DNA from 2 places in the Pseudarthrobacter sp. LT1 genome. Region 2 is predicted to be linked to the other one. Evidence: riboswitches for the same ligand, from Rfam matches in the RefSeq annotation. Region 2 holds a riboswitch; the other holds the start of a gene.
The links. Region 2 has a riboswitch for glycine ahead of VIK36_RS02340 (methylenetetrahydrofolate reductase). Riboswitches for the same ligand answer to the same signal wherever they lie in the genome.
Positions count from the first base shown of each region.

Region 1 (14,276 bases), 430 kb from region 2:
GGTCAATGTCTTACCCCTATGCTAGCCGCCGAATAACAAGGGTGTCATTTAAGCCAAGCCGGCTGAATGTTCCCGGCCCGCTGTGCACCGTCCCTGCAACAATGGAACGATGTTTGAACCGGATGCCCTCTTCGAGCTGCACCAGGACCCTGCGGACGCCGCCGGCTTCGCCGATCTGGCGCAGCTGCCACTGGCAGAGCTGATGGCTCCGGACTGGGCCGCGGCGCTGCAGGGCGTGGAAGCCCAGCTCCGGAAGGTCCTGGCGTTCCTCGCAGACGAAGAGGCGGCCGGGCACCAGCTCCTGCCGCCGCCGTCGAACGTCCTGCGCGCCTTCCGCCAGCCCCTCGCGGACGTGAAGGTCCTCATCGTGGGGCAGGACCCCTACCCCACGCCGGGACACGCCGTCGGCCTGTCGTTTTCGGTTGAACCGCACGTCCGGCCCCTCCCCCGCAGCCTGGTCAACATCTACCGGGAGCTGGAATCGGACCTGGGAATTCCTCCGCGCGTCCATGGAGATTTGTCGGCGTGGACGGAGCAGGGGGTGCTGCTCCTGAACCGGGTGCTCACCGTCCGGGCCGGCGCGGCTGGCTCCCACCGGGGCAAAGGCTGGGAGGAAATTACGACGGCGGCAGTCACCGCGCTGGCCGCCCGCAAGTCCCCGGACGGGTCCGGGATGCCGCTGGTGGCGGTGTTGTGGGGCAAGGAGGCTGAGGGCGTCAGGCCGCTCCTGGCCGGCGCCCCCGCGGTCACCAGCCCGCACCCCAGTCCGTTGTCCGCGTCCCGGGGGTTCTTTGGTTCCAGGCCGTTCAGCCGCGTGAACCAGCTGCTCCGGGAACAGGGTGCGCGGGACGTAACCTGGGAACTCCCGCCGCTCCCCTAGCTAGGCTTGCCTTATGAGCACTGTCCCCGCCGCCACCAGCGCAACCAAGAAGAGCCGCCCGCAGGTCAACCTCACCGTGCTGCGGAAGGAACAGCTCTCCCCGCACATGGTCAGGATTGTGGCCGGCGGAGAGGGCTTCGGCGATTTCGTCAACAACGGGTTCGTTGACCGTTACGTGAAGATCGTCTTCCCACAGCCCGGCGTGGAGTACCCCTCCCCGCTGGATCTCTGGACGGTGCGGGAAACCATGCCGCGGGAGCAGTGGCCCTTCACCCGTACCTATACGCTGCGCTGGGTGGATCCCGAGGCCCGGGAGCTGGCCATCGACTTCGTGGTCCATGGCGATGAGGGGTTCGCCGGTCCGTGGGCGGCCAACGCCCAGCCGGGTGAGCCGCTGATCTTTACCGGCCCCGGCGGCGCGTACAACCCCAACCCCGAGGCCGACTGGTACCTCTTTGCCGGTGACGAGTCGGCCCTGGCCGCGATCGCCGCCTGCATCGAGTCACTGCCGGCAGGCGCAACCGGGCTGGCCTTTTTGGAGGTCGGCTCCGAGGCGGACATCCAGCCCATTGCCGCCCCGGCAGGACTGCGCATCACGTGGCTGCCCCGCAACGGCACATCGGCGGGTTCCAGCGATCTGCTGGTGAACGCAGTGGCCGGCGCGGAATGGCCCGATGGCACGGTGGATGTCTTTGCGCACGGCGAACGCGGCTACATGAAAGCCCTGCGCGAGGTCCTGTTCAAACAGCGCGGACTGGAGCGCCGGCAGGTGTCCCTCTCCGGGTACTGGGCGCAGGGCCGGGTGGAGGACGTCTTCCAGGCTGAGAAGAAGCTTCCGGTCGGCCAGATCTAGCCTGGAAAGGCGGCCGTGGCTTAGCGGCGCCGGGCCCGGCGCCGCTCGTTGCTTGCCAGGCTGCGGGTCAGCGGACGGGCCAGCACGTCGCCCAGCACAATCCCGCCGGCCGTACCCAGCACAATGGCGCCGGCACTGAGCATCCCGCCGGCACCCGCCAGGACTTCAGACTCCTCAACGGTGAGCACATACATGGACCGGAAAATCGTGAGGCCCGGCAGCAGGATGAGTGCCGCGGGCACGGCCACCACCAGCTGCGGTGCGCCCATGCGCAAGGCCACCACCCGTGCCAGCAGGCCAATGACGACGGCGGCCATGGCAGGCGCAAACCGGTCCCCGATGCCCAACTGGCCACAGCCGAGCAACACCAGGTAGCCGGCCACGCCCACGGCTGCCGTGGGCAGCAGGAGCTTCCACGTGGTCTGTTCCGTGATGCCGATGGCCATCACAGCGGCGGCCACGAAGAGGATCAGGACCCACAGATCGTAGGCGGGCGGGAAGGTCTGCGTTACGTCGATGCGCTGCAGCCCGGTCAACTCCCCCACCACGAAGGCCACAGCGATGCCCGCCACGATGGCGCCGAAGGTCAGCAGGGTGGACAGGAACCGCCCCGCCGCAGTCACGGGGAAGCCGTTGATGGCGTCCTGCACGGAGGAGACCAGGCGCCCGGTGGGCAGGAGCAGCAGGATGCCACCCACCACCACAATGGACGGCGACGTGGTGAGCCCCAGCTGCCAGAGCAACAGCGCCAGCATGGTGACCACGAAAGAGCAGCTCGCGGTGATGAAGAAGTCAGGAACCCGCCATCGTCCCAGCTGCCGGGCCAGCAGGCTGATGCCGATGTTGGCCACGAACGCGATCACGGACGACACCGGCCCGCCGCCCAGGACCCCCACGAACACGGCGGCGAAAATGCCGAACGCCACGGTGACCATCCACCGCGGGTAGGGCTTGGGGCTGGTGATGGCCTCATTGAGCCTGCGGATCGCTTCGTCACGGCCCACACCTCCGGCCACGATGTCGGTGACCAGTTGGTGCACCTTGGCCAGGCCGGCGTAATTGTTGGTCCAGGACCGCACCACGCGCAGCAGGGCGATGGGGGTCTGGTCCTTGGGCGCATAGTTGATGCCCACTGACTGGTTGGTGATGTCCACTTCGATGTTCTTCAGCCCCAGGGCCGCCGTGACCGCGATGATGCTGGTTTCGACTTCCAGGGCACCCGCGCCGTAGCGGAACATGGTCTCAGCCAGGTGCAGGGCGAAGTCCAGGGTTTTGCGCGCGGACGTATCCACGCCGCCCACCTGGATGGTGGGGTTGGCGTACGGGCTGCCCGCCAACCGGTCCACGATGCTCAGCGGAGCCGTGGGAGGATTCTCGCCCTGCACCAGGCGGCGCAGCATCCTCTTGGCGGCGGCGTCCTGCCTAAGCTGCGCAGGGGTCAGTGGTTCAGTCTTGGGCAGGCCGTCAGTCTTCGGCCTGGACCCTGGCCGTTCGGGCCGGTTGGTCATGCCCGGTTCCTCCCTGTGCGCGGTTGATGGACTCTCAGGATGCGCGCTTCAGCGGCAGTTTACCCAGCAAGGTGCGGGCGGCAGCGGCAGCGGACCTGGCCAGCCGGTTGGCGTGGAAGACGGCGGGGCGGACCGGGCTTACGAAGTCCCCCACCAGCTGGACCACTTCCCCGCCGAATCCCTTCTTGAATTCGTAGCCGCCGTGGCCTTCCTCGTCCTGCCCGGAGATGCCGAACGTGCCGTAGAAGTTGTACCGCGGGTAGCCCTTCTCCAGGGCGTGCAGCATCATTCCCCAGTAGAGGGAGGTTGCGCCGTTGAAATAGATGTAGTCCTGCACGGTGCCGCCGATCACGCACACCACCTCATCGCCGTAGCAGACGAAGTGGATGGCCGCCACGGTGGCCGTTCCCACCGAGTCCGGGAAGCGTTCAATGTCCTTCAGGCTCCGCTCGTAGCTGTCCACCAGGTCCTGGACCACTTTGAGCCGGTTGGCCTTTTTCTTGCTGCCGGTCTCCTCCACGTCGCGGCGGAGGTCCGCCGCTGTGGCCGACTCCGCAGCCAGCCGTTCGGTGATGGATTTGCGGTAGGCCGGGATGTCGATCTTGGCCATCATCAGCTTGGTGAACTCCGCGGAGGTGGTGCGGAGCAGGTTCTCGTAGTAGGCGCGTTCGCGGTACACGAACCCTTTTTCGTCGCCTGCCCGGCTCAGTGCACCGTAGAAATCGTCCAGCGTCTCCAGGGTGGCCTGTTCCAGGAAGACGCCGTTCTTTTCCGCCTTGCGGATGGCTTTGCGCGTGCGGTAGCTGGTGCCCATGATCAGCTCTTCGGCGTCCTGGATCCCCACCAGGTTCTTGATGAACATCCAGTTGACGTTGATGAAGTTCATGTCCAGGCCCTGGTGCTGGAATCCGAGCTGTTCCAGGTCCGCCACCAGCGGCCTGTTGTCCTCGATTTCCGGGTGCTCCGCACCGTCAGCGTCACGTGCGATGTACCTGATGTTCGGCGAGATCCGCAGTTCAGCCGCTTTGCGCTCAGCGGCATGCTTGCGGAGAAGCCCGACGACGGCGCGCACCAGGTCCCGGTCCGAGTAGTCCATGAGGGGGCCCTTGGCACACTCGCAGACGGTATAGCCCAGCCGGGTGGTGGTGTAGTTGAGCTTTCCCGCGGCCACCAGCTCGCCGTCGCGCCGGACCCCGAAGAGTTCCACCTGCTGGCCCCGGGCACGCTGGAAGCGGGCGAAGTCGATGGACTGCAGGAAGCTGTTCTGCGGGTGCTTCAGGGCGAAGGCCTCGAATTCGGCGTCGCTGAGGTTGGCGTATTCAAGCCCGGTCGCGGCGGAAACTGGATTCAAGGGGTGACCTTCTTCTGGACTCTTCGCGGCCCGTGGGCTCGCGCTGGGTGGAGGGTGTTCAGGGTGGACGGTGTTCAGGGCTGCCGGCACCGGTGCGTGCGGGCCGCGCGGGGCGCTCAGGAGAGAGCGCCTTCGCGGCAGCAGGTCAGTAGAACTGCTGCCCGGTTCGTGCGGTCTCGATCCGGCGGAACACTTTCTCTCCACCGTTGACCCAGAGCCGGTGCCGGAGCGGGGACAGGATGTAGTCGTGGCAGCCCACAAAGTCGGTGACCGTCTTGGTGAAGCTGGTCTTGAACATGCCCATCCCGTAGAGGTTGTGGGTCTTGTCCTTGATGCGCGCAGCCGGCGGAGTGCCGCAAAAGTCGTACTCCGTGCAGCCAAGTGCCTGCATTCGCCGGATGGCCGCCCACTGCACCAGGTGCGAGTCCCCGTACTGCTTGCGGTTCTGGGTGGAACCGCCGTCCTTGTACGTTGCCTTGCCCCCGTAGTTGATGACGAAGGCACCCACGCTGGGTTTTCCGTCCTCGTAGGCGAAGAAGAAGTTGCCCTGGCCGCGGTTGCAGAACTCGTCCCAGAACCGCTCGTAGTAGTCATAGCTGCGCAGGGGCATGGAACCCTTTGCGTTGACGGTGTTGGCCATCAGGTCGTACAGGGCCCGGTAGGTTTCCGGTCCTTGTTCCTGCCGGACCACCTGGCAGCCCTCGCGCTCTGCGCGCCGGATTGCGTTCCTGGCCCGGGAAGAGATGGCTTTAAAGACTTCCTCTTCCGTGCCGGAGATATCCAGCAGGGCGGTGGAATCGTTGGACTGGATGTTGGGGGCTTTGGCCAGGTGGGCGGCTGCCAGTTCCTGCTGCGCTTCGGCTGAGTCGATGATGTCAGGTTCCACCTTGATGGTGAAGACCCTCAGCTTGCTGCTGCGGACCAGCTGCGCGCACGCTTCGAGGGCACCTCCCAGGTCTGCTGCCCCTGCCAGGTCGGGGCCCTTGATGAGGTACCAGAGCCGTCCCAGGACGGGGAAGCTTTTTTCCAGCACCAGGTTGTAGCTGGCGTTCCCGCGGCCTTCCAGCACCAGGAACCGGACTTTCCAGCCGCTTCCGTTCTTGACCGATGCATAGGCAGCGGACTGCAGCATGTTGCCGCCGTTCGGGTTGGCCGTGACGTGCTTGTCCCAGTTTTCAATTTCCTCGGCTGTGGCAAAACGTGCGGTGAATTCTCGCAAGGGGGCCGTGTCCAATCGGGTTTGTGCGCGGTTTCGGTACTTCTGGATGCGTGCGGACATGCAGCCTCAAGTCTAAAGCCTCAGGCGCTCCCGGCTTTTCTCCGGCATGCCCGGGACGGCGGCCGTCCGGGTGTGGAGCGTCACCTTGACGGAGCTCAGGATGTTCAACAAGGGTTGGGGTATGAGGCCGGATGGGGAACAGAGCACCGCTTCCGCGGGAAGCGGAGGGAAGCCGTACAGCGCCGGGGTGCAGGCGGCCGCGCTTGCCGGTTTCCTGTTGGCGTCCCTGGTAGTGGCGGCGCTGGGCGGGTTGGCATCGGCGGCTAATGTCCCGGGCTGGTATGCAGCCGCGGACAAGGCCCCCTGGTCGCCGCCCAACGGAGTGTTCGGTCCGGTGTGGACCGCCCTCTATGCGACAATGGCCCTCGCAGCGTGGCTGGTATGGCGCAAACGTACTGATGGGACACGGCAGGCCATGGTGGTTTACGCCATCCAACTGGCCCTCAACCTCACCTGGACCCCGGTCTTTTTCGCCCTTTACCCTGCCCTCGGCACAGCGGCCCTATGGCTGGGGCTGGCCATCATTGTGGCCCTGGTTGCCGCGGTTACGGTGACGGTGCTGCATTTCGGTCCGATCAGCCGGACGGCAGGACTGCTCCTGCTGCCCTACATCTCATGGCTGGTGTTCGCTGCCAGCCTTAATTGGTGGGCGGCAACGCACAATTAGGCCCACGGGCACCGCCCGGCCCGCCGTTCGGGCGGGTGTCAGCGGGGTGTCAGCATTCGACGACGTTGACGGCGAGGCCGCCCATGGCGGTTTCCTTGTATTTGTCGCTCATGTCTTTGCCGGTTTCGCGCATGGTGATGATGACTTCGTCGAGGGAGACGCGGTGGGTGCCGTCGCCCCAGAGCGCCATTTTCGCGGCGTTGATGGCCTTCGCGGCGGCGATCGCGTTCCGTTCGATACAGGGGACCTGGACCAGCCCGCCGATCGGGTCGCACGTCAGGCCCAGGTTGTGTTCCATCGCGATCTCCGCGGCGTTCTCCACCTGGGCCGGGGTGCCGCCCATGACCTCGGCCAGGCCCGCGGCGGCCATCGAGGACGCGGACCCGACCTCGCCCTGGCAGCCCACCTCGGCCCCGGAAATCGAGGCCTGTTCCTTGTAGAGCACCCCCACAGCGCCGGCGGCGAGCAGGAACCGCACCACCACACCGTCCCGGTCGGCCTGGGTGGCCTGGTCCATGCCCGGGGCGAAGTGCAGGGCATAGAACAGCACCGCCGGGATGATCCCGGCCGCCCCGTTCGTGGGGGCGGTGACCACCCTCCCGCCGGAGGCGTTCTCCTCGTTCACCGCCAACGCCACCAAGTTAACCCACTCCTGCCAATACCTGGGGTCATAGTGGTCCGGCCCGTCCTGCCCGTCCTGGTCGGTGTCTTCGGGGCGGGCGGTTTCCTTCTTCAACCGCTCGTACCAGTCCGGGGCGCGGCGCCGGACCTTCAACCCACCCGGCAGCACCCCTTCACGCTTGAGCGAGGTCTGCACACAGTTCTCCATCACCGACCAGATATGCAGCAGCCCGGCCCGGATCTCCGCCTCGGACCGGGAGGCCTTCTCGTTCACGAACATCACGTCCGCGATGCCCAGCCCGGTCACCGCGCAGTGCTCCAGCAGTTCCGCCGCGGTCCGGAACGGCAGCGGCAACTCTTCCTTGGACGCGTCCAGTTCCTGCTGCGCCGCGTCCTCCTCGCCCTCGCGGACGATGAACCCGCCACCGACCGAGAAGAACGTCGCCGCATGCACCACATCCCCGGCAGCGTCCGTGACGGTGAACGTCATCCCGTTCGTGTGCCGCGGCAACACCGTCAACGGCCGCAACACCATGTCGCCCACCCCGTACGGCAACGCCACCGCACCGGCCAGGTTCAGGATCCCGGTCTCCGCGATCGAGGCCAGCCGCTCCTCCACCTGCTCGGGCAGGATCAGCTCCGGGTGGAACCCCTCCAACCCCAGCAGGATTGCGGTCATCGTCCCGTGACCATGCCCCGTCGCCGCCAACGACCCATACAAATCCACCCGCAGCGACGCCACGTCCGCGAGCTTCCCCGAGGCCTTCAACTCCTCAGCAAACACAGCAGCAGCCCGCATCGGCCCCACAGTATGAGAAGACGAAGGGCCAATACCGATAGAAAAAAGGTCGAATACGCCGACTGCCATGACAATTCCTAACTAAAAATCTGATTCGAGTCACTCTAAGTGGCTGGGGTGGAGCGGGCAGGACATCCTCTGCGTGCTCGGTCGCGAAGACGCCCGCTAAGCGGACGTGACGCAGTGGCCGGGTTGGGTGCGCCTGGCCGAATTCCTCCGCGTGCTCGGTCGCGAAAACGCCCGCTGCGCGGACGTGACGCTCCCTTAGACGCACGTCTCCGGAATCCGCCCAGTCGCGAGCAACCGTCACCAAGGCGACAGGGCAAGCATGCAACGCACACGGAGGCGTCAGGACGGGACCAGGAAACACGCACGTAGTCCGCATCCACCCACTTCCTGTATGCCCCTGCCCCCTGCACCCACGGCGACAAGCCCACAAGGGGCCGGCGGAGCCGGACTTTTCGAAAGCGTGCGTCAAAGCGACGAAGGAGCAGCACGCGTGAAAATGTCCGGTCTGCCGGTCCCGCGGGTGACCAAGGACCCGACGGGCGAAGGTGACCACGGCGAGGCACCGAAGGGTTATTTCGCCCGGCGGTAGAACGGGAGGTCGACGACTTCGAAGGGTTCTGCCTTGCCGCGGAGATCGATGTCCAGGGCTGTGCCGGGTGCCGAGTACTCGACGTCGACGTAGGCCATGGCGATCGGGTAGCCGAGGGTGGGCGATGGCTGGCCGGAGGTGACTTCACCGACCGTGGCGCCGTCCTTGAGCACGGGGTAGTGCGCGCGGCCGGCGCGGCGGCCCTGGCCTTTGAGCCCCACGAGGCGGCGGCCGGAGGTGCTGCCGGCGCCGGCTTCCTTCTTTGCTGCCAGCGCAGCCTTGCCAACGAAGTCGCCTTCCTTGGAGAGCGCGACGACGGGGCCCAGGCCTGCAGCGAACGGGTCACCCTGCAGGGAGAGCTCGTTGCCGTACAGCGGCATTCCCGCTTCCAGGCGGAGGGAGTCGCGGGAGGCGAGGCCGGCGGGGGTCAGTTCCCCGTCGTCGGCGATGGCGGCCAGTGCCTGCCACAGTGCCGGGGCGTCTGCGTTGTCCACGAAGATCTCGAACCCGTCCTCACCGGTATACCCGGTGCGTGCGAGCAGGAGTTCCTTGCCGGCGCCGCCCACCAGGAACGGAACCTCCACGGCGGCGTAGTACTTCAGCTCCGTCACCAGGGAGTGCTGTGCGGCCGGGACCAGGCGCAACAGGAGTTCCTGGGCCTTGGGGCCCTGCACTGCGACCAGTGATGTGCGGGCCGAGGCGTCCTCCACCAGCACATCAAACCCAGCGGCCCGTTCCTGCAGGGCTGCCGCCACCACCGCGGCGTTGCCCGCATTGGGCACCACCAGGAAGACGTCCGTGCCGTCTTCAGCAGCGGGACGGCGGTAGGTGATGAGGTCGTCGATGATGCCGCCGTCCTCATTGCAGATGAGCGAGTACTTGGCCTTGCCCACGGCCATGGCGGACAACTTGCCCACCAGGGCGTAGTCCAGGAAAGCGGCAGCCTGCGGCCCGGTGACCCAGACTTCGCCCATGTGGGAGAGGTCGAACAGACCGGCGGCTTTGCGCACGGCGTGGTGTTCAGCCAGTTCGGAGGTGTACTTCAATGGCATCTGCCACCCGCCGAAGTCGGTGAAGGAGGCGCCAAGCTTTTTGTGTTCGTCGTAAAGGGCGGTGTATTTCTCGGTCACGGTGCCGGTCCTTTAGTTTTCGAACTCTTCGAGCGGCGGGCAGGAGCAGATGAGGTTCCGGTCTCCGGCGGCGCCGTCGATCCGGCCCACCGGCGGGAAGTACTTGTCCTGCTTGTGGTGGGCAGGGAACGCGGCCTGCTCGCGCGGGTAGGCACGGTCCCAGTCGGAGCTGACGACGGCGGCTGCCGTGTGGGGTGCGCGGCGCAGGGGTGAGTCCGCCACGGCAAAGTCGCCGTTGGCCACCTGGTCGATTTCCTTGCGGATGGTGATCATGGCCTCGATGAAGCGGTCCATTTCGGCCAGGTCCTCGGACTCGGTGGGCTCCACCATCAGGGTGCCTGCCACCGGGAATGCCAGGGTGGGGGCGTGGAAGCCGAAGTCGATGAGGCGCTTGGCCACATCCTCGGCCGTGACGCCTGTCTTGGCGGTCAGGTCGCGCAGGTCCAGGATGCATTCGTGGGCCACGAGGCCGCCTTCGCCGGTGTAGAGCACCGGGAAGTACTCGTTCAGCCGGGCAGCGACGTAATTGGCAGCGAGCAGCGCGGACTTGGTGGCCTCGGTGAGCCCTTCCCCGCCCATCAGCTTTACGTACGCCCAGGAGATCGGCAGGACGCCGGCCGAACCGAAGCGGGAAGCTGAGATCGCCACCCCGTGGCCTTCCTCATGCGTTGCCTTGTTGGCGTCGCCGGGCATGAACGGTGCCAGGTGGGCTTTGGCTGCCACGGGTCCGACGCCGGGTCCGCCGCCGCCGTGGGGGATGCAGAAGGTCTTGTGGAGGTTCAGGTGGGAGACGTCGCCGCCGAACTTGCCGGGCTGGGCCAGGCCCACCAGGGCGTTCAGGTTGGCGCCGTCGATGTAGACCTGGCCGCCGGCCGCGTGCACGGCGTCGCAGACCTCACGGACGTCCCCGTCATAGACACCGTGGGTGGACGGGTACGTGATCATGATGCAGGACAGGACGTCCTTGTTGGCTTCGATCTTGGCCGTCAGGTCGTCGTGGTTGATAGTGCCGTCAGCGGCCGTGGCCACAACAACGACCTTCATGCCGGCCAGAACGGCGGAGGCGGCATTGGTGCCGTGGGCGGAGGCGGGGATCAGGCAGACGTTGCGCTGCTCTTCGCCGCGGGAGTGGTGGTAGCCGCGGATGGCCAGCAGGCCTGCGAGCTCGCCCTGGGATCCGGCATTGGGCTGGATGGACACCTGGTCGTACCCGGTGATCGCGGTCAGGTCCGCCTCCAGGTCGGCGATCAGTTCACGCCAGCCTTCGGTCTGGGAGTCCGGGGCGAAGGGGTGGATGGAGGCGAACTCCGGCCAGGAGATGGCTTCCATCTCTGCGGTGGCATTCAGCTTCATGGTGCACGAGCCCAGCGGGATCATGGTGCGGTCCAGCGCAAGGTCCCGGTCCGACAGCTTCCGGATGTAGCGCAGGAGCTGGGTTTCGGACCGGTGCGTGTTGAACACCGGGTGCTGCAGGTAGTCGGAGGATCGTCCGACGGCGGCCTCCAGTCCGAAGCCTTCAGCCGCGGCAACGGAGGCGCCAAAGACGTCCGCGACGTCGGCGACGATGGCCGCCGTCGTGGTTTCATCGAGCGAGATGCCCACGGTATCGGAGTCGACGGGACGCAGGTTGATTCCGCGCTCTTCGGCATCGGCGACAAGCGCGGCAGCGCGTCCGGGGACGCGGACGGTAAGGGTGTCGAAGAAGCTCGTGTGGAGCACCTCCACACCGGCAGCTGCCAGCGAGGCCGCCAGCACCCGGGCGTGGCCGTGAGTCGTTTCCGCAATCGCCTTCAGCCCGTCGGGGCCGTGGAAGACGGCGTACATGGAGGAGACGATGGCCAGAAGGGCCTGCGCGGTGCAGATGTTGGACGTGGCCTTCTCGCGGCGGATGTGCTGCTCGCGGGTCTGCAGCGCCAGGCGGTACGCGGGCACCCCTGCGTCATCCTTGGACACGCCCACCAGGCGGCCGGGCAGTGAACGCTCCAGGCCCTTGCGGACAGCCATGTATGCGGCGTGCGGGCCGCCGAAGAACAGCGGGACACCGAAACGCTGGGTGGAGCCGACGGCGATGTCGGCGCCCTGCTCGCCCGGAGGGGTGATCAGAGTCAGTGCCAGCAGGTCAGCGGCCACGGTGACCAGTGCGCCGCGGTCCTTCGCCGCCGCAATAGAGGCGGACTGGTCCCAGACCCGGCCGGAGGCGCCGGGCTGCTGGAGCACGATGCCGTTGATGTCGCCGTCGGGCAGCCCCTTGGACAGGTCGGCGACCTCAACTTCGAACCCGAGCGCCTCGGCGCGGCCCTTGACGATGGCGATGGTCTGCGGCAGCACGTCGATGTCCAGGACAGTCTTGCCGTCCGCTGCAGGCTTGGTCTTGTTGGAGCGGCGCATGAGCAGCACGGCCTCGGCCACGGCGGTGGCTTCATCGAGGAGGGAGGCGTTGGCGATGGGCAGGCCCACCAGGTCCTGGACCATGGTCTGGAAGTTCAGGAGTGCCTCGAGCCGGCCCTGGGAGATCTCGGGCTGGTACGGGGTGTAGGCGGTGTACCAGGCTGGGGCCTCGAGGACATTCCGGCGGATGACGGCGGGCGTGATGGTGTCGTAGTAGCCCTGGCCGATCATCTGTACGGCGGTCTTGTTCTTGGCGGCGAGCCTGCGTAGTTCCGCGAGCACCTCAACTTCACTGAGGGCATCCTGCAGGCGGAGGGCGGTTTCCTGGCGGATGACCTTGGGTACGGCGGTGTCCACCAGTGAATCGACCGTGCCGTAACCCACGGCTTTGAGCATGGTGTCGACGTCGTCCTGGCGGCGTGCGCCAATGTGGCGGTCGACGAAGGTGGTGGAGGCTGGGGTAACCGACACGAAGGAACTCCATTTATTCAGGCGGCGCAGGGTACGCCACAGCTATTCGGGTCCCTCCCCGCTCTGTATTGGACCTGAGAGTTTCCGCGTTCCCTGCCTGGGGAGGACCCGCTTGCACCGTCGGTGAGCACAACAGCCGTTTCGCTTCCCCCAAGGGAGGCCGGACAACTGCCTGCTGCTTTCCAGAGGTGCCTCGCCGCGGCGGTACAGGGGCCTGCGAGATTCCTGGGGAGGATTTGCTCCTACGGCGCCTGCCTGTACTTCCGGCAGAACTCTCCCGCCGCAGATCAAAGGCTATTCATTTGTTGGATCATGACGGCCGGTGACAGCCCTCACAACTCTCCATTGTCCTACGCCACGAGCCCTCCCGGCAAATGGAAAACTACCTGCGGAGCCGTTCCAAGGCGGCCAGGAGTTCCTCCACATCAGCGGCCGCTCCGCCTTCCGGCGCAGGGCCCACGGAAAGCATGGCATTGAAGTACAAACCGTCACCCATATACAGGACAGCCTTGGCCAGGCCGGGCCCCACATCTGCTGCGATCTCGTCCAGCCATCGCTGCTGGATGGCGGCGAACCGGCGGCGCGTCTCTTCATGCGCCACCTCCGCAAGCCGCGTGGCAGCCACGATGACCCGGTCCAGCGGAGTATTCGCCCAGACGGAGGAGCGGATGAAATACTCGGCGGCACCTTCGCCGGCCGAAGCCATCGCGTCGGCGTCCGCCTTGGCCAGCCCCTCCAGGCGGTCAAGCAGCACGGCGATGAGCGCTTCCTTGTTGGGAAAGTGGTAGAGGAGGCCACCTTTGGACACCCCGGCCTTCCGGGCTACGGCGTCGAGGGTTGCAGCACGCTCCCCCACTTCGATCAGCAGGGACTCGAAGGCGTCAAGGACCGCATCACGGGCTACAGGCTTTCGGGGCATGCCTTCCATCATGCCCTCCACCGGCAGGGAAGAAGGAATGCGTCCGTTTTCAAACTATACCGTCCAGACGGTACAGTTATTGCATGACGACTTCCCTCAGTCCGGCCCCCACCCAAAGGGACAGCACCGCCGCGCGGCCCCCGTGGCGGGATTGGCTTGCACTGGGGCTGCTGATGTTTCCCGTGCTGCTGGTGGCAGTGGACAACACCGCCCTGACCTTTGCCCTGCCCGCGATCGCACGCGCCCTGGAACCAACCGGCCTGCAGCTGCTGTGGATCGTGGACGCCTACCCCCTGGTCCTGGCCGGGCTGCTGGTATCAATGGGAAGCCTCGGCGACCGCATTGGGCGGCGGCGGCTGCTGGTCATCGGCAGCCTGGGCTTCGCCGCGCTGTCCGCCGCCACGGCCTTCGCCCCCACCCCGGAGTGGCTGATCGCCGGCCGTGCGGCGCTCGGGTTCTTCGGCGCCATGCTGATGCCGTCCACCCTGTCGCTGATCCGTAACATATTCCCGGAGCCCAACCGCCGGCGGCTTGCGGTGGCCATCTGGGCGGCCGGATTCTCCGGCGGCGCCGCCCTGGGCCCAATCCTCGGTGGATGGCTGGTGGAGCACTTCTGGTGGGGCGCCGTCTTCCTGGTGGCCGTGCCACTCATGCTGCCCCTGCTGGCGCTGGGGCCCGTCCTCATCCCGGAATCCAGGGATCCCGCGCCGGGCAGGGTGGATATCCCAAGCGTCCTGCTCTCCATGCTGGTCATGGTGCCCGTGGTCTACGGCATCAAGTCAGTAGCCACCGAAGGCCCGGGCACGGCAGGG
Region 1 is NZ_CP141830.1:915,585-929,860, reverse strand. It holds gene VIK36_RS04505 (uracil-DNA glycosylase) at 110-880, shown strand; gene VIK36_RS04500 (siderophore-interacting protein) at 894-1,733, shown strand; gene VIK36_RS04495 (threonine/serine ThrE exporter family protein) at 1,754-3,241, opposite strand; gene VIK36_RS04490 (peptidoglycan bridge formation glycyltransferase FemA/FemB family protein) at 3,276-4,592, opposite strand; gene VIK36_RS04485 (lipid II:glycine glycyltransferase FemX) at 4,738-5,871, opposite strand; gene VIK36_RS04480 (TspO/MBR family protein) at 5,993-6,538, shown strand; gene VIK36_RS04475 (L-serine ammonia-lyase) at 6,588-8,027, opposite strand; gene gcvT (glycine cleavage system aminomethyltransferase GcvT) at 8,538-9,686, opposite strand; gene gcvP (aminomethyl-transferring glycine dehydrogenase) at 9,699-12,545, opposite strand; glycine riboswitch at 12,738-12,835, opposite strand; gene VIK36_RS04460 (TetR/AcrR family transcriptional regulator) at 12,928-13,464, opposite strand; gene VIK36_RS04455 (MFS transporter) at 13,548-14,276, shown strand, end outside.
Region 1: it holds a riboswitch for glycine, as region 2 does, so the genes downstream of both, gcvP (aminomethyl-transferring glycine dehydrogenase) here and VIK36_RS02340 (methylenetetrahydrofolate reductase) in region 2, are expected to answer to the same signal.

Region 2 (14,276 bases):
TATCTCCAGGATGCGCCGGGCACCGGACAGCTGGACCAGGAGCTTCAGGAGCTTCCCCGCGTTCGGCGCCACCTCGATCGCGGGCATCCCGGCCTCCGCCGCGGCGTGGATGGCCTGTTGGACGGCACTGTCCGGATGCACCACGGTTTCCGACAGGAACTCCTCGGTGGCAATCCATTCCGGCCGGGGTTTGTGCTCGAACATTGCCACAGTTTGGCACGCGGCGTGCCGGGGGTCCAGACAATGCGGCCCCCTTGTAAGACGCTTAGGGCTCCTGCACCAGGGCATTCTCCAGGCGGTCAACCTTCGCCGTCAGCTCGCCGCTGTAGCCGGGCCTGATGTCTGCTTTGATCACCAGCGAAACACGGCTGCCGTACCGCCCCACGGCCTCGGTGGCGCGTTTTACGACGTCGAACACTTCGTCCCACTCACCTTCAATGGTGGTGAACATGGAATCCGTCTGGTTGGGCAGCCCGGACTCCCGGACGATCTTCACTGCGGCTGCAACGGCGTCGTGCACCGACGCATCGTTGGGCCTGGAACCTTCGCTGGGAACGCCTGACGGAGCAACAGAAAATGCAAGCAACATGCTCCCCAGTCTCCCATGCGTCTCCGGACACGCGCGGCGGTGACGGCTGCGGCCCGCCGTCACATAAGCGCCTACCCCGCAGTAACCGTGTTGGCCGGAGGCTCCGTTGCTACCCTTTTGGGCATGAGCCTCGCAGTCGCCCGAAAACCCCTCCGTGCCGACGCAGCGCGGAACGTGGACAAGATCATCACGGCTGCACGCCAATGCTTCCGGGAGTTCGGCCCGGAAGTACCGCTCCAGACCATCGCAACCACCGCCGGTGTGGGCCCGGCAACCCTCTTCCGCAACTTCGCGGACAAGGAAGAACTGGTGCTTGCCGCGCTCAACCGGCAGCTCCGGCTCACGGTTGACCCCGTCATGGACGGCGCCCTTGCCGATATTGACGCCGCCGCAGGCCTGTTGCGCGTCCTTGAAGCCCTGATGGGGGCCGCGAGCGACGACGCCAACCTGCTGTGTGCGGTGGCCGGCCGGCGGGAACTCCTCACCGGAATCACCGGTTCCCTGATGGAATCCATGAGCATCCTACTGGCGCGCGGCCAAGGCCAGGGAAGCCTGCGCACTGACATTTCCATGACGGACATGTTCCGGCTGCTGGCCATGCTGATCGGCGTGGTGGACACCATGGAACCCGGTTCTGATGCATGGCGCCGCCCGCTGGCGCTGGTGGAGGACGCCATCCGCACGGTCCGGCCGTCGCGCCCGCTCCCCGTGTTCGTGCCCGTGCCGCCGGCCCCGGGCATCACCACAGTGCCCGGCCAGGCCGGACCGCTGCCGGAGTAAGCCGTGCCGCCGCCGGCTGCCGTAATTCGTTGACGGCTGTTCGATGACGGCAATTTCCTGATGGCAGATGCGTTGTGGGCCAACTCCATTGTTACCAGTAAGTACGTGCAATACACTCTGAATTGGGGTTAGGCAGTCAGCCTCGGCACTTCCACGTTGGAGCTACCCCATGCACTTCGCGCCTGTCCCCCACGCCACGGCCGCACTGCAATGAACCACTCAAAGCTTCTCCACTACCTGACCGATCCCCGCGGGCCGGAGGAAGTCCTGCCTGCACTGACGGCCGGCGAGCTGGTCGAACTGCTTGATGCCCTGTACCAGAACCTGGATACCCCTGAACCCGAGTTTGGCGCGCAGGTCTGGTACGAGATGGGCGTGGAGGAAACGTGCCGCAGGTCCGTGTCACCTGACGGCGCTGCCCACGGCGTAGCTTAAACCACCGCTTGTTCCAGCTCCTGGCTGCCGGTCAACGCCGACCGGCAGCCAGGGGTCCGGCGGCCGAAAGTCTGTGGCGGCCGCCGCAGGCAGGGGGCCAGCCGGCCAGGGACTCCACTGCTGATCAGGGCTTGTCCGCGCCCTTTTCGCCGGTGCGGCTGTCCTGCTCCTGGCCGGGCTGTTCCTGGTCTGGCGTCTCATGACCGGACGGCTCATGGGCCGGGTGCTCATGTCCTTCGTGTCCGTGTCCCACGTAGCCGTGTCCGGGATGTTCATGGAACTCGTTGGGAACGTGGTCCTTCGCTTCCATCAGGTGTTGTTGGAGTTTTTCTTCCGCGTCCCGGCGCCTCCTGGCGGTATCGCGCAGCTCGCGGGTTGACTCCGAACCGCGCGGGTCAAGATAGGCTGCCCGCGACTTTGCGGACTGTTCCCCGGCCGGCACCCCGGTGCCGTGTTCTCCCCTGGCGTCCTTGCCGGTCTCATCGGTGCCGTGGCCGTCCTGCGGCTCAACAGGCCGTGACTCGTCGTCCATCTCGATTCCTCCTTTGGTGGCCGCCTGGGTGTGGGCTGCCTCTCTTCCAGTCCATCACAGATGGCACCCGGAATGGGGAGCCGCTACGAGCTGCCTGTGTCCGCCCGCTTGCAGATCTCCCGGCGCACCAAGGCTTGAAGGGCAGGCACGGACGACGACGGATCCAGGTCGAGTGCCTCCCGAAGTCTTTGGGAGAGAAGTTCCAGGTCCTCTTCCGGGACGTCCGAAAGTCCGGAAAAGCGCTTGAAGAAGCGTTTGGCAGGAAGGCCTGCCCGCCGTCGGGCGTTTTTATGGCGAAGCCTGCCCGCTAAGCCGCCCGCAGGGTGCAGCTGATTTTCCATGGTTGCCGTTCAATAGGAAATTCCATGGCCAACTGCATAAGCCGATCCCATAGTACAACCGGCACACGCCCAATAAAGTGACCTGGATCACCACTTTGACCATCAATTAGGGGATCAGTTCCAGCCCAGGATCCTCAACAGTGCCGCCGTGCCGGCTCCGGCGATCACCACCACAAGGAACGGTGCCCGGAGTACCAGGGCGATCGCGGCGGCGGCCAGCGCTCCCAGCCGGGCATCTGCGGCGAGCGCCTGGCCCGACACCACCGCGTTCACCACTGTCAGCGAGGCCAGCAGGCCGATAGTCATGGTTCCTGCGACGCGTGAGGTGCGGGGGTCCTCAAGGAATTTGGCGGGAACAAAGTAGCCCACCAGCTTCCATGCGTAGGCAAGGACGCAGGCAATAAGCAGCCAGATCCACAGAGTCATGCGCGTGCCTCCGGGTCCGTGCCGCTTCTGCGGTCCTGGTGCTTGCCGTGGCGGTCCTGGTGCTGGCCGTGGCCGTGCGTGCCGTAGGGCTCGACGTCGGGTTCGAGGCCTTCGTCGCGGCGGCCATGGCTGAACCAGCCCACCAGCGCGGCCACTACCGCGGCTACCAGGATGGGAACGCCGGGAGGCACGAAGGGAACAGCAACTACGGTCGCCACCGCACACACCACCGCGATGGCGATTGGCTCCCGGCCCTTGAGCCGGGGCCAGAGCAGCGCCAGGAAGGCGGCGACGGCAGCCCCGTCCAGCCCCCATTGCTTGGGATCGCCCAGCCCGCTTCCGGCCAGAGCACCCACAGCGGTGAAGAGGTTCCAGAGCACGTAGACGCCAATTCCGGCGGTCCAGAACCCGCGCTGCTGTTCGGCCGGGTCTGTCTGGCCCGTGCTGGTGGCAGTGGATTCGTCGATGGTGAGCTGCGCCCCGACGTACTTGCGCCAGCCCGTGGGGCGGAGCAGCGCGTTCAGCTGCATGCCATAGATGCCATTGCGCATGCCCAGGAGGGTGGCTGCGCTCATGGCCGCGAGGCCGGAGCCGCCGCCTGCCACCACCCCGATGAACGCGAACTGTGAACCGCCGCTGAAGAGGAGCAGGCTCAACACCATGGTCTGCCAGAAGTTGAGCCCGGACGTCACCGCGAGTGCCCCGAAGGACACGCCGTACAGCCCGGTGGCAATACTGATGGAGATACCCACCCTGACTGCCGGCGATGCCAGCAGCTTCACCCCTGGCCTCCGGGCTTACGGGCAGGCAGTGCACGTGTCCGGAGGCTCCAGGCCCACAGGATCAGGGGTGCCTGGAGCGGAAGCCGCACGGCGTGGATCTTCCGGCGGCGGGGTGTGCCCTGTGGTCCGTACGCCCTCACGAGGGCATCGACGTGCCCGGCCAGGAAGGCTGTGAACATCGCCGTGATGGCAGTGGCTGTCAGCTTCCGGGTGGGCGGCAGGAGAATTCCGACGGCGGCTGCGAGCTCCAGCAGGCCACTCACCGCGATCCACTCTTCCCGGGACAGGAGGGCCCACGGATGCTGGGCTGCGGCGCCTGCGCCCGTGCTGCTTAGGGGCGGGCTGCTTTGGATTGGACTGGCCTCGGTTGGCATGCCAGGGGTTGGACTGCCTTGGCTGGTATCGCCTGCGTTCGGGTCAGGCGCCGGATCCTGCCGGCAGAGGTATCCCGGAACGACGTCACGGTAGAAGCCGGGATCCCGGAAATGCTTGCCGGCGTTGGCCAGCAGAAGCGCCCCCATGGCAGCAGCGGACAGGTGCTGCAGGGCCGCACCGGGATTGGATGGGGACAGAGCGGACAGGCCCTTAGCAGCGGGGCCGGACCTGGGAGAAGACATGGAACCACTCAATCACAGCCTAAGCACCGCCCAGAAACCCGGCAGCCGGCAGGACGGCGGGGCTGCGTAGCTTCACAGCCCGGTGCAGCAAGCATCACGGCCAGGCGGGCGGCGAGCTTCCATACGCTGGTGGCGGGGACTGATAATCCAGCGGCCGCCCTGCGTCGAGCAGCGGCGGCCCAACGTACCGCAACTCCCCGAAACTGCTGTCCACAGACCGGTATTCGGGCGATGGGAGTTCCGCAGGGCTTGCTGTGGTGGTCTGATTTTCGATGCCGGCCTGGTTTTCGATGCCAGCTTTGCCTTCCGTACCGGTCAGGGAAAACAGTTCCTCCGCGGTGCGGGCCAGCGACAGGTGGGCCGCACCGCCCAACCCTGTCCGGCGGCGCGCGGCCAGAAGACGGACTGCAGCCGCAGCCACCCCGTAGCCGGTGGCATGGTCCAGCGCCTGCACCGGAAGGGCACCCGGGCGCCACCCGTCGTCGTCGTCCTCTTGGCCGTAGAGGTGCGCAATTCCACTGGCGGCCTGGACAATGCTGTCGAAGCCGCGCAGCCCGTTCCACGGCCCACTGCCGCCCCAGCTGTCCAACGTGACCACCACCAGTCCCGGGTGTGCTGCCAGCAGTTCCCGCGGGTTGAGCCCGAAGCGGTCCAGGGCGCCGTGCCGGTAGCCGGTCACCACGGCATCTGCGCCGGCCAGGAGCTGCTGGAAGTTCTGCCGGTTTGCCGCGTGCCCCAGGTCGAGTACTGCGCTGCGCTTGCCAAAGGCCGTGTCCACGAACTGGTCTTCGATCTCGGGAAAGGCGGGCGGGTCGATCCGCAGGACGTCTGCTCCGAGCGCGGCCAGCAGCCGGGTGGCGACCGGCCCTGCGATGACCCGCGTCAGGTCCAGGACCCGCACCCCGGCCAGGGGCAGGCCGTCGGCACGGTCTCCGACGCCGGTGCCGGTGCCGGACACGGTGCCAGGGCTGGTGCCGGCGTCTGTGGCCGCCCCGACATCCTGCAGTCCGAAGCCACTGGTTGTGCCGTCGGCATGCTCCACAGCGACCCAAGGCCCTGAACCGGCCGCATGGCCCATGGCCGTCGAAAGCCATTCACCGCGTGTCCGGACAGCCGCGGCAATTCCGCCGTGCCGCTGGATGGCAGCCTCAGCCTCGAGCGCGGCCATCGACTGCAGCTCCCTTTCCACGCCTTCCGTGGAGGTGGCACCCAACGCCTGCATGAGCCGCTGCTCGTGGTGCGGGTAGTTTGCGTGCAACCGGATCCAGCCGTCGGCAGTCTTCCGGAATCCGGACAGGGGCGCGAAACCCTGCGGCTTGCGCCCCGCAATCCGCAGGTGCCCGAAGGAATCGAAGGCAGCCGCCGTGAGCACAGGAGTTGTGCTGTACCGGCCAGGCGTCCGCGTGTACAGGTTCAGGGCTTCCGCGGCTGCTTCCACGGACTGCAGCGCCAGGCCTTCGACGTCGAGGGGCCCGGCCCACCACCGGGGCACTGAATACCTGCCGACGGCATCCATGCCAGCTCTACTTGCCCTGCGGCGTGGCCACGTGCAGCTGTTCAAGGACGCGGGCCGGCACGTTGGTGGTGATCTCCTGGATGCCCAGCTCCTGGCAGAAGGCCACGTCCTCCGGCGAGTCCACGGTCCACACCCTGAAGCGGCGGCCGGAGTCCAGCCAGCGCCGGACGGTGCCGGGGCGCTCACGGACGTAATCGATGCCCGGCCCGGCCATCCCCACCTCCCGGTCATCCAGGATCCGTTCGCCCTCCAGCTGGGTGGCCTTCATCAGGTTGGCAATGGCGCCGCCGGTGATTGGCCCTACCCCCAGCCCGCCACGGATCTCGTGGATGGTGAGGTCGTCCACGAGCTGGCAGATGTACTGCGGCGGGATGGTCAGGAGCAAGTGCCGGACCGAATCGGGACTGAAACTCATGAACGTCACGGCGATGTTGTCCACGGTGGAGCTTTGCGGGTCCCAGCCCTCGCTGCGGAGTACTTCCAGGACCCGGTCCTCCAGCTTCAGCTGGTAGGGGCTGGGATGCTTGAGCTCGATGGCGAGTTTCACCGGACGGCCCGCCCCGCGCAGGACGTCCAGCAATTCCGGAAGGGTAAGGAGCTGCTCGGAGCGCGCCCCGTAGGTTTCGGGAATGCGGACGCCTTTCCAGGACGAGAAGTCCAGCTGGCGCAACTCCTCCAGCGTCCGCTCAGCCACCGGGCCCGTTCCGTCCGACGTGCGGTCCAGGTTGGCGTCGTGGAGCAGGACCACGTGCTGGTCCCGGGTCAGGTGGACATCGCACTCCACCCCATCCGCCCCGTCAGCCAGAGCCTGCAGGTAAGCGGCGCGGGTGTGTTCGGCATACGTGCCGCTGGAACCGCGGTGGGCAAAGACCAGCGGCCGCTGCGGCACTGACTCGTCAATTGTCATGGACACACGGTAGCCGACCGGCCCCCGCCTTCGGGGCTAGGCTTGGCACATGCAGGTGAACTCTGAGGCAACTACTGGGCCAACCACGCAGGAAGCGCCCGCGGAGGCAGCGCGGGGGGTGCCGCCGGGCAGCAAGGTGGGTGCCGCCGTCGTAAGCCGCCAGCTTGGTGCCGGCGACGCCGAAAAGGCGGCAGCGCTGCGGAAAATGAAGCTGCTGGCGCTGAGCCTGCTGATCGCCATGGCCGTAATCTTTGTCTTCGCGTTCGCGCTGCAGAAGGACTATCCCTGGCTGCAGTACGTGCGTGCGGCCGCCGAGGGTGGCATGGTGGGCGCGCTGGCCGACTGGTTCGCCGTGACGGCGCTGTTCAAGTACCCCATGGGCATCAAGATCCCGCACACAGCGATCATTCCGCGCCGCAAGGACCAGATTGGCGCCTCCCTCGGTGAGTTCGTGGAGACCAATTTCCTCTCCGAACAGGTGGTCCAGGACAAGCTGGCCAGCGTCAATATCGCCCGCCGCGCCGGCGAATGGCTGGCAACCCCCGGTGGCGCCGACCGTGTGGCCAGGGAAGGGGCTGCGGTGATCCGCGGCGCTTTCAAGGTTTTGAATGACGACGACGTCCAGGCCGTCATCGAGGGCATGGTTCGCAAGCACCTGCTTGCTCCGCCGTGGGGGCCTCCGGTGGGCAGGCTGGCGGAGCGGGTTTTCCACGACGGGCACCACCACACGCTGGTGGACCTGTTGGTGGACCGTGCCGCGGACTGGGTGGATGACAACCACGAGACCGTGACCCGCCTGGTGTCCGACCGCTCCCCCACCTGGGTTCCGCAGTTCGTGGACGGCCTGGTGGGCGACAAGGTCTACCTCGAAATCCTCAAGTTCGTGCGCGCGGTCCAGGCCGACCCCCGCCATCAGGTGCGGCAGTCAATCGACAAGTACCTGAACGACCTTGCGCAGGACCTGCAGCATGATCCGGCGATGATTGCCCGCGCAGAGGACATCAAGGCGCAGGTGCTGGGTGACCCCGAAGTCCGCGAGCTCGCGTCCCGGACCTGGGGCACGGTCAAGAACGCGCTGCTGGGTGCCGTGGACGATCCGGACAGTGAGCTCACCATCAAGTTCAAGGCAGCGGTGCGCGATTTTGGCTCGCGCCTGGTGCAGGATCCGGAACTGGCCGGCAAGGTCAACGCCTGGATCGGCGACGCCGCGGGGTACCTGGTCCGGACCTACCGTTCGGACATCGCCGGAGTCATCACGGACACCGTGGCGCGCTGGGATGCCGAGGAAACCTCGCAGAAGATTGAGCTCCAGGTAGGCAAGGACCTGCAGTTCATCCGCATCAACGGAACTGTGGTGGGGTCCCTCGCCGGGCTGGCGATTTTTACGGTAGCGCAGCTGATTTTTGGGTAAGTCGCTCGGGGCTTTTCGCTGCGGGTAGATTTTTTCGCTGCGCACATTCCTTTTCGCGACAGGTATTAGGGGTGCGGGAAGGGACCTGCGCAGCGGGAATGCGTACGACGGCGGCACGCGCTTTTTAGGGTCAAAGCACCTTTGGCCGCGGGTGGCGTTGACGGCCTGGCGGATTGGGCAGGGGGCGGGCTCAAATGTCAGTGCCCCAAACACCACCGGCTCAAGCACCACAGCCAATGGACACCCCACCCCGCAACCGAAAACAATGCGCCCGGCTGGACCTCACCCACCGGACGCCACTACAACGCCGAACACCAGGACACAGAACCAACCCACTGGCCACCAGGAAGCTGGCCACCACGACTCCAATGGGCCGTGCCCCGTGAATGCCGGTGCCTCGACGCGCACCTCGAAGACCTCCCGCAGTGGGAACCCGACGACGCCAGATACGTGGACCTCAACGACCTGCCGGCCAACGATCCACTCTGGGCCGAATTGCACGCCGAGCCATACGCCCTGTCACCGTGAAGCCGGCCTGCCACGCCGTTGGTACGCCAACGGGTATGCCAATCCAGCTTCAAAACGGCTGGGTCCTATGCGAAGGCCTCCAGCTCCACGCCTGCGGCTTCAAGACCTGCCCGAATGTTTGCCGCCGTCTCCACGGCGCGGGGGCTGCCGCCCTGCAGTCGCAGGGAGTCCGGCTGGACGGTGACGATGGACCCGTCGATGGCCACCACTTCGCCTTTCGTGGCCAGGCGAACGGCCCGCTCAACGATAGTGTCGACGTCGTGCAGCGTGGCGTCTTCCCTGGAAAGCGGCACAAGGGTGCCGTCGGCGTAGTAGGCGCGGTCGGCGAAGGCCTCGGTGAATACGGGGTGGCCGGCTTCCTTGGCCTGCTTCAGCAGCTCCGAGCCCGGGAAGCCCAGGATGGGAAGTCCGGGATCGTAGGCGTTCACGGCCGCAACCAGGGCGGCGGCCTGCTCGGCATCATGGATCAGCGTGTCATACAGCGCACCGTGTGGCTTCACGAAGTCCACCGAGGCACCCACGGCATGTGCGACGCCGTCGAGCGCGCCCAGCTGGTACAGCACGTCGCCGAATAGCTCATCAAAACTCATGTCCAGCGAGCGCCGGCCAAAACCGGCCATATCGCGGTAGCCAAGGTGCGCACCCACGGTGACGTCAAGTTCGTAAGCCGCCCGGCAGCTGTCCAGCATGGTGACGGGATCGCCTGCGTGGAGGCCGCACGCTACGTTGACGCTGGTGGCCAGCTGAAACATCGCCGGATCGCCTCCCGCGGTCCAGGAGCCGAATGATTGGCCTACATCAGCGTTGAGATCCAAGTGTGTTGCCTTCCAGGGTCAGGTTGTCCGGCCCGGCAGCGGCGGTCAGCTCCCCGGGAATGGTGTCCGGCATGGGTCCGAACGCCTCCCTGGCGTTCTGCGCCACGGCACGGCCCATCACGAGGTTACCGGCTCCGCCCACAACTGCCCCTATGCCGAAGGGGAGGGCCCGGCCGAACAGCGCAGTGCCCTGCCGTTTGAGCAGGTTCTTCAGGAAGGCGTGCTGGATACTCTTCCGGACGCTGCCGAATCCAGGCATCGAGGACTTGGACAGCATGTTTCCCCAGACGTCGGCGGGCTTGGCGCCGCCGGCCGCCTGGCCGCTGAGCGTTCCCAGCAGGGCGGTGCCTTCCTCACCAAGCATGATGGCCATGACCATGGTGCCGGCCTTCTCGGGATTGGTGAGGCGGATGCCGTGGAGCTCTGCCAGCGAGGTCGCGTAGAGGGCCGTCGCCTCCAGGAAGCCGACGGTTGCGGCTGCGGAAAGTCCCAGCGACGCCACGGTTCCAACACCAGGGACGACGGCGGTGGCTCCCACCAGGGCGCCCCCACCGGCCACTGCGCGCAGGTAGTCACGCTCTGCGATGGCGGCCAACTGGGCGGCGGTGGCCCGCGGATGCTTCTTCTGGAGCCGGCGGATGTAGGCCACCACCAGGGGCCGCTGGATCTGCACTGCCTTCAGCAGCATGTTGTGGACACCGGGCTTGGGTTTGCCGTCGGCATCGAACATTGCGTTGTGGGCGGTTTCCTGTGCGATTCGTACTGCGGGATTGCTGCGCCTGGCCATGGTCACCTTCATTCAAATCGACCTGCAGCGGGTAGGCTGCCGTGCTTATCCATCCTATGTGGACAAACACTAAGCATGCTGAACTTTCCGATCCGCGTCACATGCCACCCCGGCCCCCGGCCTTCTATCTGGCGGGACCGGCCAGGTTGTTGAACGTGTAAAGGTGGATACCTTCCACTGCCCCGCCGCGCTGCAGTTCCGCCACGATGGACTCGGGCGAGTAGTGGCCGCCCCGGAGCAGGCGGCGGCCAAGCGGGCCCCTGCGGTTCAGCAGTTTGAGGGATGGGCCCACACCGATCCTGGTCGCAAGGGAAATCAACTCGGCCCGCGGAACAGCGCCGGGCACCCCAGCCCAGACAGGCAGGCGCACCCCTTCCCGGCGCAGGGTTTGGGCGTACCACTGGATCCGGGGCGCCGAAAAGCACAGTTGCGTCACCACTGACGATGCCAGATGCTGCTTTTCCAGCAGGGCATCGAGCATGTGCAGTTCACTGTGGTCCGGGTGCCCCTCAGGGTAACCCGCCACCCCGGCCCGGATCCGTCCGCCGGAAACCTCCGCGAGGTCCTCCAGCAATGGAAGGCTGCTGTCATAGGGACCGGCAGGCTCCCCCGCGTCACCGCCGACGGCGAAGACTTCGGTGATGCCGGCGTCGTGGCAGTTCCGGAGCACGCCGGCCAGTTGCTCACGGCTTTCGATGCTTCGTGCGGCCAGGTGCGGGACAACCTCGAAGCCAAGGTAGGCAAGCGCGATGGCCGTCCGGATGGTGGGTCCCACACCCCGGCGGGGCAGGCACGTCACCGTCAGCTGTGTCCCAGCGGGTACGGCGGCCTGGATGCGGGCGGCAATACCCTCCGAGGGAATGACCTGCATCCGGACAGGCAGTACCGCACCGGACTTGCCGGCCTGTCCTTCCGCGGGAATCGATGCTGCGGCTGTTGCCATGAGGGATTGAATCGTCATGAGGAACTCCAGGTTTGGCCGGCCACGGGTGGCACGGCATGGATCGGGTCCCTCCCCGCTCTGTATTGGACCTGAGAGATTCCGCAGACCCATCAGGGCTTGCTTGCACCGTCGGTGAGTGCTGCCGGAGCAGCACTGCTTTCCAGAGTCGCCTCGCCGTGACGGTACATGGGCCTGAGAGATTCCTGGGGAGGATTTGCTCCTACGGCGCCTGCCCGGTGATGGCCGGGAGAACTCTCCCGCCACAGCTCGAAAGGCTGTATTCAGATGTGGTGCCACGGCGGCCGGCACCTGCCCCTCCGGCTGGAGGGAGTGCGGGCGCCGGCCGCGTGGATGGGCCGGCAACTAGCGCAGGATGACCGTCCGGTTGCCGGAGAGGACTATCCGCCCTTCAGCGTGCCAGCGGACGGCATTCGTGAGCGCCTTGCATTCGGCGTCGCGGCCAACCGTGACCAGGTCCGAGGCGGAGTACGTGTGGTCCACCTCGATGACCTGCTGGGAGATGATGGGCCCCTCGTCCAGCTCCGAGTTGACGTAGTGGGCTGTGGCGCCCACCGTTTTGACGCCCCGCTCGTAGGCCTGGTGGTAGGGCTTGGCACCCTTGAAGCTGGGCAGGAATGAGTGGTGGATGTTGATGGCCTTGCCACTGAGGCGGGTGGTGGCCCCGTCGCTGAGCACCTGCATGTAGCGGGCCAGCACCACCAGCTCCACAGCGTAGTGGTCCACCAGGCCCAGCAGCCGCTCCTCGGCATCGGCCTTGGTTTCCGGCGTCACAGGGATGTGGTGGAACGGAACGCCGTGCCACGCCGCAAGCGGTTCCAGGTCCGGGTGATTGGACACCACGGCGGCGATCTCCACGGGCAACTCACCACTCCGGGCGCGGAACAGGAGGTCGTTGAGGCAGTGCTCGTACTTTGAGACCATCACCAGGATGGGCTGCTTGCGTCCGTGGCGTTCCAGGCGCCAGTCCATCTGCCACTCCTGGGCCACCTGACCGAAACCGGCCCGGAGGCGGCCAAGGTCCAGCTCAACCCGCGAGGTGACGTGGATTCGCATGAAGAACCGGCCGCTTGCCCTGTCGCCGAACTGCTTGATGTCCACGATGTAGCATTCCTGTTCCAGCAGGTATGCCGCCACCGCCTGGACAATGCCAAGGGCATCCGGGCAATGGAACGTCAGCACGAATTCCCGGCCCGTTTCGTGGGCTGCCACAGCCTGCCGCTGGCCGGCTTCAGAAGTCCCAGGTTCGGATGCGCTCAGCTCGGACACGCGGGCCTCCGCGGCGATCACCGTTTGACCCGCGCTTCCCCCGCTTCTGCGGCGGCACCCGTACGGACAGCCTTGCCGGATGCGGCGTCGGTGAAGTCCTGGTCTGCCTGCAGTTCAGCCTGGAACGTGGCGAAACGGGCCTGGTGTGCGGGCCGGCGGCGGAGGACGAACCATGCGGCGCCCAGCAGGATGAACCACACCGGGGTGGCCAGCAGGGCAACCAGGGTGTCCGGCTGGGTGGTGAGGGTCCAGATCACGAAGGCGAAGAAGGCGAAGACCACCCAGACCATGGCAACACCGCCGGGCATCTTGAACTTGGATGCTTCATGCAGGTGCGGCCGGCGGCGGCGGAAGGCGACGTAGCTGGCCAGGATGATGGACCAGACAAAGACGAAGCAGACGGCGGAGACCGTGGTCACCATGTCGAAGGCCTTGCCCACGTCCTGGCCCGCATACATGAGGACGACGCCGGACAGCAGCAGCACGCAGGAGAGGAACAGTGCGTTCTGGGGCACCTTCCGCCGGGACAGTTTGCCAAAGACGTCGGGTGCGTCGCCTTCCTGGGCAAGGCCGAAGACCATGCGGGACGTCGAGTAGATGCCGGAGTTCGCGGAGGACATCGCGGAGCTCAGCACCACGAGATTGACCACGGTGGCCGCGGCGCCCAGGCCTGCCAGGGAGAACATGGCGATGAAGGGGCTGTGACCGGCCCTGAACTCGGTCCAGGGGGTGACGGCCATCAGGATGATGAGGGCGCCCACGTAGAAGAGGAGCACGCGGATGGGGATGGAGTTGATGGCCTTGGGAAGGTTCCGCTCCGGGTTCTTGGCCTCGGCGGCGGTGGTGCCCACCAGTTCGATGCCCACGAACGCGAAAACGGCGATCTGGAAGCCGGCCACGAAGCCCATGAACTCGTTCGGGAAGAATCCGCCTTGGCTCCACAGGTTGGTGAAGGTGGCAGGGCCGGCGTCGGACTGGAAACCGGTGAAGATCATGAACAGGCCAACGATGATCAGGGCAGCAATGGCAATGATCTTGATGAGTGCGAACCAGAACTCCGTTTCGCCGAACGCCTTCACGGTGGTGAGGTTCAGCAGGAGCAGGATGGCCACGGTGGCCAGGCCGGGAATCCAGAGGGGCAGTCCGGGCCACAGCTCTTTGGAGTAGCCCGCGATGGCGATGACGTCGGCAATGCCGGTGATGACCCAGCAGAACCAGTAGGTCCAGCCTGTGAAGAAGCCGGCCCATGGACCCAGCAGGTCAGCGGCAAAGTCGCTGAAGGACTTGTAGTTGAGGTTGCTGAGCAGCAGTTCACCCATGGCACGCATGACGAAGAACAGCATGAAGCCGATGATCATGTACACGAAGATCACCGAGGGGCCGGCCGCCGAGATGGTCTTGCCTGAGCCCATGAACAGGCCGGTGCCGATTGCACCGCCGATGGCGATCAGTTGGATGTGGCGGTTGCTGAGCTGCCGCTCCAGGTGCGGGGCTCCGCCGCCGGGGGACGTCGGGGAATGGGTCGTCATTGAGGAACTCCATCGTTCGAGCGGCACCCGGGGTGTCGCAAAGATTGGATT
Region 2 is NZ_CP141830.1:481,925-496,200, reverse strand. It holds gene VIK36_RS02410 (O-methyltransferase) at 1-204, opposite strand, end outside; gene VIK36_RS02405 (thiamine-binding protein) at 266-589, opposite strand; gene VIK36_RS02400 (helix-turn-helix domain-containing protein) at 713-1,369, shown strand; gene VIK36_RS02395 (hypothetical protein) at 1,580-1,804, shown strand; gene VIK36_RS02390 (hypothetical protein) at 1,929-2,336, opposite strand; gene VIK36_RS02385 (AzlD domain-containing protein) at 2,792-3,103, opposite strand; gene VIK36_RS02380 (AzlC family ABC transporter permease) at 3,100-3,885, opposite strand; gene VIK36_RS02375 (hypothetical protein) at 3,882-4,406, opposite strand; gene VIK36_RS02370 (CoA transferase) at 4,597-6,018, opposite strand; gene VIK36_RS02365 (glycerophosphodiester phosphodiesterase) at 6,026-6,925, opposite strand; gene VIK36_RS02360 (DUF445 domain-containing protein) at 6,975-8,336, shown strand; gene VIK36_RS02355 (hypothetical protein) at 8,712-8,864, shown strand; gene VIK36_RS02350 (LamB/YcsF family protein) at 8,930-9,679, opposite strand; gene VIK36_RS02345 (hypothetical protein) at 9,663-10,466, opposite strand; gene VIK36_RS02340 (methylenetetrahydrofolate reductase) at 10,591-11,427, opposite strand; glycine riboswitch at 11,580-11,679, opposite strand; gene purU (formyltetrahydrofolate deformylase) at 11,773-12,639, opposite strand; gene cycA (D-serine/D-alanine/glycine transporter) at 12,714-14,225, opposite strand.